DNA from 4 places in the Kocuria sp. CPCC 204721 genome. Region 3 is predicted to be linked to each of the others. Evidence: riboswitches for the same ligand, from Rfam matches in the RefSeq annotation. Region 3 holds a riboswitch; each other region holds the start of a gene.
What was found. A riboswitch is a leader RNA that binds a small molecule or an ion and turns the genes downstream of it on or off. The one in region 3 is predicted to bind cyclic di-AMP.

Region 1 (2,179 bases), on a different contig from region 3:
CAGCGGGGCGATGGCCGAAGCGATCGTCCAAGCCAACCCTTGGGTGCGGCTCACTACGACCAACGCCGACCCGGTGATGGTTGAGGTTGCGCAGCAATGCCTTGTCAGATTCCCCCATGCTGAGGCCTGTCAGGCCGACGCCACCCGCCTGCCCTTCGAGGACGAGTCATTTGACACGGTTGTGAGCTTCCTGATGCTCCACCACGTCATCGAGTGGGAACACGCGGTGGTCGAGGGGTCCCGGGTTTTGCGGCCGGGCGGGGCATTGGTGGGATACGACCTGCTTGCCTCACGGATGGCCTCCTTGGTGCACCGGGCCGATCGCTCTCCCCACCGACTCATCGACCCCGGAGCCTTCAAACCAGTTCTCGACCAGGTCGGCCTGGAGCTCCTCGCCCTCCGGTTGTCCTTCGGTGGGCGGATTCTACGCTTTGTTGCCCAGAAGCCAGCTACGCGGTGACCTGCGTTGGCAACCAGGCCTGGACTGCGGGATGAGATCCCGTGCTGTGGGGGCCCTGTCGTTGACAGGGCCCCCACAGCACGGGGGCGGCTTCTCCGGGAGCCCCTGGGTGGATGCCCAAGGCATCCAGTGGTGTGGGTCAGCGGAAGGTGACGTAGCCGACCACGGGCATGGCGTTGACGTCGTGGACGAAGGTGCCCTGGGTCGGATTCAGCGCGGAGATCATCTTGCCGCCGCCCAGGTAGACCCCGATGTGGCCGCCACCGTTCTGGACGACAAGGTCACCGGGCTGGGGGTTGGCGGTCGGGGTACCAGCCGCCCACTGGGCCTGGCTGGTGCGGGGGATCTCGATGCCGTTCTGGGCGTAGACCCACTGGGTGAACCCGGAGCAGTCCCAGGCGCCGAAGGCGGTACCACCCCAGACGTAACCACCGCCCACACCCTGCATGGCGGTGCCCACGAGCCCGCTCCCGGAAGTGGAGACAGCAGTAGTGTCGGTGGACTGGACGGAAACATCCGAGGCCGAGGCCATCTGCGGCGTCGAGGCCGCCTGCGCCCCAGGGGCCGGGGTGGCTGCCGGGACGATCGGGGCCGCGGCGGGGGACGAGGCCAGGGTCGCCACCACGGGGGCGGGGGTGGAGGAGGCGGTGTTCGAGGGGGTCGGTAGCTCGGCGTAGGCCTGGGCGGGTGCCACCGAGCCAAGCACCGTCGCACCAGCGGCGGCTGCGAGAGTGGTGCGGCGAACGAGGCGGGACGGGGTCTGGGCGCGGTGGCGAGCAGTACGGCGCTGGAACATGGGCATGAGTGGATTCCTCCCTTTGCCTGCGAGGTGAGCTGTCGGATGCGGGTGGGAGACACCCGGCCGGGCGGACGCGCGCGTCCGGCCGGCTTAACCCCCAGGCCCCAAGGGCGGGACCGTGTATGGTTCCCCCGCTTCTGCCAAGCGATGTCTTTTCAGCGGACCCCGGGCACCGGCAGAATTCGGCGATGTACCCGGGGATGCCAACCGGATCGGCGATCGGCACGCAGAGGACAGTAGCGAACAGATAACGGAAAAGTCACGTTACGGTTACGGCCGCTCCTCCCCCCTTGTTTCACCGCCGAGCGGGACGGAGAGACGCTCGGGAGTGACCGCCGAGGCGGCGGCCGCCTTCTACTCGCGCCCCAGCACATTGCTGCCGAAGAGGTGCATATCTGACGGCGACTAGCGGATTTACGCGGTGTGCGCCCAGGCCCTCCTGTACCTGCGGCTCCGTCAGAGGGGTGCAAGAGCGCAGCTGCCAGCCCCTGCCGCCTCACAGGGATTGGTAAGAAAAGGATAGGAAATCATCCAGGCTATTTTCAGGAAGTCGTTCTCTTCCGGCGGCGCGAGAGAGATTTCTTCATGAGATCTTCATGGTTCCTATGCATCTTTCACAAAAGGAAATGGATGCGTGGCGTGGCGCGCGCCTCGCTCTCGGGATTTCTTCACGGAATCTTCAAGGAGTAAGTGCTTCATCCGGCCAGATCCGCAGTTTGCTGTCGGTTGTATGGCGGATTGGCTCCGGCCGGTTCGTCTCCTCGGCCGAACCGACGAAGGAGCAAGCCATGACTCATCATGTGACGTCGATGCTGGAGACCTACCCGAAGGACCTGGGCGGGGTGGACGAGGAGAAGCTAGCCGCCTGCATCGAGGCCTGTTTCCAGTGCGCCCAGACCTGTACCGCCTGCGCCGACGCG
Region 2 (2,179 bases), on a different contig from region 3:
CTCGGGACGCTCGGACTTCTGCAGGGCCAGCTCGGCCATGTCGGTGGCACCCTGGTGGTGGGGGACCATCATCACGGCGAAATGGCGGTCGTGGTTCATGTGCCGCTCAGCGCCCGTCTGTGCGGAGGCGGAGGAGGGCTGGTGCGTCGGGGACGCGACCGCCGCGGTCGCCCCGGCACCGCTGAGGGCCAGCGCCAGGGCCGTCCCGGCGGCCAGGTGCTTGATCGTCGACGTCATGACGAACCTCTCCTTCGCAGCAGCCCGTGCTGGGCCTGCACATCGTGGTGTTTGCTCTGCTCAGCCTCGGGTCGAGGCGGGCCGATCCGTCCACGGTAGCCCCGCCGTGGTTGCTTTCTCCGGGCTGGGAGGGCTGGGCGGTAGATCTTCACTGAACCTTCAAGAGCGGGCCCATCAGGGGGCCGAATCGGGGTGTTCCCCGGCGGTGGCCTGATGCAGGCATCTCAGGTTCTGACCGACCGATCCTGGATGCTGATCAGGTGGGGGGCACACTCGCCGCCCGCCACGAGCGGCATTCGTGGCGGGCGGCGTGTTGGCTCAGCGAAAAGTGACGTAGCCGACCGTCGGCATGGCATTCACGCTGTGCACGAAGGTGCCCTGGGTGGGGTTCAGCGCGGAGATCATCTTGCCGCCACCGAGGTAGATCCCGATGTGGGCCCCGCCGTTCTGGACGACGAGGTCGCCGGGCTGCGGGTCGGTGGTCGGGGTGCCGGCCGCCCACTGCTGCTGGCTGGTGCGGGGGAGGTCGATGCCCTGCTGGGCGTAGACCCACTGGGTGAAACCGGAGCAGTCCCAGGCGCCGAAGTCCGTGCCGCCCCAGACGTAGCCGGTACCGACGCCCTGCATCGCGGTGCCGACAAGGCCGCCGGCCGCAGCGGAGGTGGCGGAGATCTCGGAAATGTCCGAGGACTGGGGGGACAGACTCGAGGTGGCCGCCCCAGCGGCCGGCAGGCTCGCCGCCTGCACGGTGACGGGGGCCTGGGAAGCGGCCGGGGCCGGGGAGGTCGCGGGGGTCGAGTATGCGGTGCCGGACGTGGCGGGGGCTTCGGCATAGGCCTGAGCGGGGGCGACGGAGCCGATCACCGCCGCGCCGACAGCGGCGGCCAGGGTCGTGGTGCGCACCAGGTGCGAGGGGGTCTGGGCGCGGTGGCGGGCAGAGCTACGCGTGAAGAAAGCCATGAATAGGGGTCCTCCTTTTGCCTACGAGGTGAGCTGTCGGGTTCGGGTGGGAGGCACCCGGCCGCCGAGCCTGCAGCTCCGGCGGCTTCACCCCAAGGTCCGGGTGCGGACCGGGTATGGTTCCCCCGCTTCTGCCAAGTCATTTCTGTGATGGGGTCCCCGGCTGCCGGCAGAATTCGGCGAAGCACCCGGGGAAGCCGATGAGATCAGCCAACGGCACGCAGAGGACACTAGCGCCTAGATAACGAAAAGGTCACATTCCCTGTGGTGCCGGGAAAAGGCTTGCGCCGGCCTCGCGCGGTCGTCGGCAAACCGGCCGGTAGCCCACCACGCCTGGGGCACATTCGTTCCGGCGGGGTGGCGCCGCTAGCTGTCTTTCCTCCCCGTGCCACCACTCATCGGGACCGACCCGGGGAGGCTCTGACCTGCGGTATCGCGCCGATGAGTGCGGTGGGAGCTCGGATCCGCTGCCCTCACTACCCGTGGAATCCTTCGGCCTGCGCGCGGTGCGGGGGGAGGTGAACCCCCCGGGGGAGCTTCAGCGTCCCTCAAGGGTGTTCTCGGATTTTTTACGAAACCGCCCAGCATTTCCTGGGGGAGTGAGCTGTTTCCTTCATGAAATCTTCATATCCCAGGGTGTCGACCAGGTGAGAAGAGCTGCTTTCTTCACGAGATCTTCAAATTCCTCCGGGTCCATGTATCGGACCGGTGGATCAATGGCCCGGGTGAGGGGAGCGAATAACCAGGTTCTTCGCTGTCGTTGGTGAGGCCAGATTCGTCAGCGGCGGAGCCACTGGGCTGCCGGCTGCCACGTGGCTGGGTCGATCAGTATTCCGGGGCCGATTGGGGACGCCGGGCGGTGCCGTCACCGCTGCCTCGATCGTGGTCACGGGCTGTTGATCCGCGATCCCCTCGCCCCGCAGGCATTCCTCGACAAGGCCGGCCCTTGGCGGGAGCAGTGCCGACCGTGGTGAACGTGCGG
Region 3 (2,179 bases):
GGGCCCTGCTGCAGCTGCAGCAGCACCGCGGCCCGGGTGGGATCGGCCAGTGCTTTGCCGAAACGGGACATCGCCGCGACCGGGGACAAGATCCTCATCCAATAACCGTACAGCAGAATCTGTATCAAAGGAGATGAGGGGCTTCCCTTGATGATCGGGCAATGTCCAGCTCGTATTCATACGGTGAGGGCGGACGGGGGTGCCGTCCGCCACTGCGGCATCCCCGTCCCCCGAGCCATCGCTGCACCCTAAGGGCTCTCGCTCCAATGCCGAGGCGGAGCAGGATAAGCACTGCCCGCGTCCAGCGGAAGACAGGGCAAGGCCATGAGCACTCTCCGATCCTCTCCGCAGGACTGCTCCCCGTGTGCCGATTCGCTGGCGTGTGCACATCGACAGGATCGTGGCAATCGTTCGAGTCTGCGGCTACAGCTGCGGAGTGCACCCATGCGGTCCATCCGAGTGCACCCATGCGGTCCATCGACGATGATCCTGGCGGGGCACTCCGCACCTGACGGATGAGCCCACCGGCCGGCCTTCACCACATCGGCGAGACTCACCGGTAGGTGTAGTACCCGTCGACGGGCATGGCGTTGACGGAGTGGACGAAGGTGCCCTGGGTCGGGTTCAGCGCCGAGACCATCTTGCCGCCACCGATGTAGATGCCGATGTGGTTGCCGCCGTTCTGGGACACCAGGTCACCAGGCTGCGGGTTGGACGTCGGGGTGGCGGCGGCGATCTGCTGGAAGCTGGTGCGGGGGATGTCGATGCCGTTCTGGGCGTAGACCCAGCCGGTGAATCCGGAGCAGTCCCAGGCCCCGAAGGAGGTCCCGCCCCAGACGTAGCCGGTGCCCACGCCCTGCATGGCCGTGCCCACGATGCCGCCGGCGGCCGGGGCGATCTCGGTGATGGCGGTGGACTGCGGGCTCACGCTCGAGGTGGCGGCGCTCTGCTGCGGGGCCGGGGCTTGGTCGACGGGGGCGGCGGGCTGCGCGGCGACCGGGGCCGGGGTGGTGTAGGAGGCCAGATCGGCCATCGCCGAGGCCGGAGCCGCATAGGAGGACCCGGAGGCGGCGGGGATCTCGGCGTAGGCCTGGGCCGGAGCGATGGAGCCCACCAGCGCTGCGCCGGCGGCGGCGACGACGGTGGTGGTACGCACGGCGCGCGAGGAGGTCTGGGCGCGGTGACGGGCAGTGTGCTGCTTGAAAAGCGACATGGTGGAGTTCCTCCCTTTGCCTACGAGGTGAGCTGTCGGATGCGGGTGGGAGACACCCGGCCGCAGAACGCACGCGCTCTGAGACTTAACCCCAAGGCCCCGGTACACCGGGACCGGTAATGGTTCCCCCGCTTCTGCCAAGCGATTTCTCTTCAGGAACCCCGAGCACCGGCAGAACTCGGCGATGTGCCACGAGGGCGCCGACAGGATCAGTGGTCGGCACGCACTGAAGAGTACAAGGAGATTACGAAACAATCACAATCCGATTCGGGAATGTATAGAGATCGTAAAGAAGTGGTCAAGGCTTGATGAAGACCTGAATTGTTGTCGGCTTTTTCCTGTTAATTTCCCGAGAAAGGCGGGGCGCTCTGCGCTTTGAGTGAGGTGGCTTGTTGGTGCGTGGACGCTGCGCGGGGAGTCGTCGCCCACACAGCGGTGGGGACAGGAGCCACTTCAAAAGGCGCGGCGGGTGGATCGAGAGCGAAGCCCGCGGCCATCCTGGGATATTTCGCGCTGCATCAAGCCCCGGAAATTTGGGCTCTGTCCATGCTCGCACTGACTGGCGGAACGTTAGCCAGCGTTGTGGTCGAGGAGATGCCCGACCAAGCCCACGAAGGCGACACCAGCGTGCCGGGACCGATCCTGCTCACCGGCGGAGTTGCGCTGTTCGCCGCGATCTCCGTCTACCTCGGTTCCTGAGAAGCCGTGCGCCCCGGCGTCCTCGTCTCGGGGCGCCGACGCGTGCCGACCGTGCTCAGTGGGCGCAGTTGGGACCGCATCCACCGCAGTGTGCACCGTCCTCGGCGGTGAGGACCGCAACGGGAGTGCAGCAGGCGTCTCCGCGCCAGGCCTCCAGCCCCTCCTTGACCGCCACGGCGGCGATCACCAGCGCAGCCAGCGGGTCGGCCCAGGACCAGCCCAGGGTGCTGTTGAGCACCAGGCCTACCAGCAGCACGGCGGAGAGGT
Region 4 (2,179 bases), on a different contig from region 3:
TGAGTGAGCGCGTGGAACAGCGGCTCGTGAACCTCCTGGGGGATCCCGAGAACTCCCCGTACGGCACGCCCATCCCGGGGCGGGGCGAGCACAACGGCACCGGTGCCGCGGCCGAGGTCTTCGACGGCCTCACCCTGCTCGAGGTCGCCGGAGCCCAGGACTCCACGGAGTACGTAGTCCGGCTGCTGCCGGAAGTGGTGCAGGCGGATCAGGAACTCATCGAGATGCTCAGCTCCGCGGGCATCCTCACGGGCTCCAGGGTCACGGCCGAGATCAACCCCGGGAACGAGAATCGGGTCGTGGTGACCCGGGTCGATTCGGGAGTGTCCCTGGACCTGGACTCCGCCACCGCGCGCGCCATTCGGGTGGCCGCCGCCGAGGCCTGATCGCCGCTGCGTCTCTTCGCGGTTGCTTCCAGTGACGTCGGAACGCGACGCGCCGTGATCTTCGAGAAGTTGACCGTGACCTTTCGACTGTGGGGACAATCACGGGTGATCGGTGCGGTTTCGACCTTCGCTCACTGGGTGAGCCCTGTATCACCGCAGGTCAGGAGCCTTTTTCGTGGTGTGGGCTTTCGAGCGGGCGGGCGTGTTGAGGCGGCCGATTGATATCGACGGTCGTGGTAATCCACGGTGATTCATAACGACCGATGCCCGATGCGTGACCGGCTGTAATCAAAACGTGACATTTTCGTTATCCATCCTGTACAGTCATGCCCGTGCCGATCACTGGTCGGATCGCCACTCCCGAGCGTTCGCCGAGTTCTGCCATGCGCTCCGGGACCCGTACACAGAACATCCGCATGGCAGAAGCGGGGGAACCACTTCCGGACTCGTTGCATCAGACGGGTCCTTGGGGTCAAGCCAGCACGGCACCTAGGTGCGTGCGGCCGGATGTCTCCCATCCGAACCCGACAGCTCACCTCGTAGGCGCAGGGAGGAACACATATGTCTTTCATGAAGCAGAACTCTGCCCGGCACCGCGCCGAGACGAAGTCGCACCTCGTGCGTAACACCACTATCGGTACGGTCGTCGCTGGTGCCGCCGTGGTCGGCCTCGCGGCCCCCGCGCAGGCCTCGAGCGGTCTCGTCGATCTGGGCTCCACGGCTTCCTATGGCTACCAGGCGTCCACCTCCTCGGTGCAGGCCTACAACGCGTCGTACACCATGCAGACCACCAACACCGTGGGCTCCGCCGCCAGCGTGAGCACCCAGTCGAACCACTCCACGGGTGGTCTGGTGGGCACCGCCTACCAGGGCATCGGCGGCGCGTACGTCTGGGGCGGCGTTGGCTTCAAGGCCTGGGACTGCTCCGGCTTCACCCAGTGGGTCTACGCCCAGAACGGCATCAACCTGCCCCGCACCACCTGGGCCCAGTTCGCCGCTGGCACCCCCACCTCCAACCCGCAGCCCGGCGATCTGGTCTCCCAGAACGGCGGCTCCCACGTGGGGATCTACATCGGCAACGGCCAGATGATCTCCGCTCTCAATCCCTCGCAGGGCACTCAGGTTCACTCCGTGAATGCCATGCAGCTGGATGGTTACTACACCTTCCGGTGACCCGGTGACACCGCGCCCGAGCATGATGCGCGGTCCACACCGAGCCACATTGCGGCCGGGTGTGCTGGCCGGGTCCCCGGACCTCGGTCGGCACACCGCGCCGGAACCACCTGAAAACCGAACGTAATCTCCCGCCCAAATCCGTGCACCGCTGCTGCGTCCTGACGGATGTGCCGGTCACCGCACACCTCCGTGCCCTGGGTGGACACGAACGTGTTAGGAAACCACACGAATGTCGAACGAAACCGCTCCTCACGCCGCCAAGGGCCTCTTCGCGGGCAAGGCCCGTACCGTCGCCGCCGTCGCGGCCTTCTCAGGTCTGGCCCTCGCGACCACCGTGTCCGTGCAGGCCACGCAGAATGCCTCCGAGCAGGCCCCCGCCGCCGCTGTGTCCGAGGCCCCCGCCTCCGACAACACCGTCTCCGCGGAACCTGCCGCCAAGGCCGACAAGGCCCAGGAGAACGCTGCCAAGGAGCAGAAGGCCGCGAAGACCGAGAAGGCGCAGCCCGCCGCTCAGGCTCCCGCTCAGCCCTCCGTGGTCCAGGCCGCTCCCGTGGCCGACGTGACCCCGCTGCAGGCTCCCGCCGTTCCGGCTGCAGCCCCCTCCGTCGTGACCGCTT

Region 1: linked by a shared signal. The riboswitch ahead of RF637_RS05210 (C40 family peptidase) and the one ahead of RF637_RS13395 (C40 family peptidase) in region 3 are both predicted to bind cyclic di-AMP.
Region 2: linked by a shared signal. The riboswitch ahead of RF637_RS12955 (C40 family peptidase) and the one ahead of RF637_RS13395 (C40 family peptidase) in region 3 are both predicted to bind cyclic di-AMP.
Region 4: linked by a shared signal. The riboswitch ahead of RF637_RS06605 (C40 family peptidase) and the one ahead of RF637_RS13395 (C40 family peptidase) in region 3 are both predicted to bind cyclic di-AMP.

The regions. Positions count from the first base shown of each region.
Region 1 is NZ_JAVKPO010000003.1:258,308-260,486, forward strand. It holds gene RF637_RS05205 (class I SAM-dependent methyltransferase) at 1-460, shown strand, start outside; gene RF637_RS05210 (C40 family peptidase) at 600-1,262, opposite strand; cyclic di-AMP (ydaO/yuaA leader) riboswitch at 1,268-1,457, opposite strand; gene RF637_RS05215 (four-helix bundle copper-binding protein) at 2,048-2,179, shown strand, end outside.
Region 2 is NZ_JAVKPO010000021.1:16,212-18,390, reverse strand. It holds gene RF637_RS12960 (DUF305 domain-containing protein) at 1-237, opposite strand, end outside; gene RF637_RS12955 (C40 family peptidase) at 556-1,197, opposite strand; cyclic di-AMP (ydaO/yuaA leader) riboswitch at 1,204-1,389, opposite strand.
Region 3 is NZ_JAVKPO010000026.1:6,539-8,717, reverse strand. It holds gene RF637_RS13400 (helix-turn-helix transcriptional regulator) at 1-98, opposite strand, end outside; gene RF637_RS13395 (C40 family peptidase) at 554-1,213, opposite strand; cyclic di-AMP (ydaO/yuaA leader) riboswitch at 1,219-1,407, opposite strand; gene RF637_RS13390 (hypothetical protein) at 1,760-1,912, shown strand; gene RF637_RS13385 (cation transporter) at 1,968-2,179, opposite strand, start outside.
Region 4 is NZ_JAVKPO010000005.1:45,814-47,992, forward strand. It holds gene RF637_RS06600 (metal-dependent transcriptional regulator) at 1-386, shown strand, start outside; cyclic di-AMP (ydaO/yuaA leader) riboswitch at 746-944, shown strand; gene RF637_RS06605 (C40 family peptidase) at 948-1,559, shown strand; gene RF637_RS06610 (NlpC/P60 family protein) at 1,792-2,179, shown strand, end outside.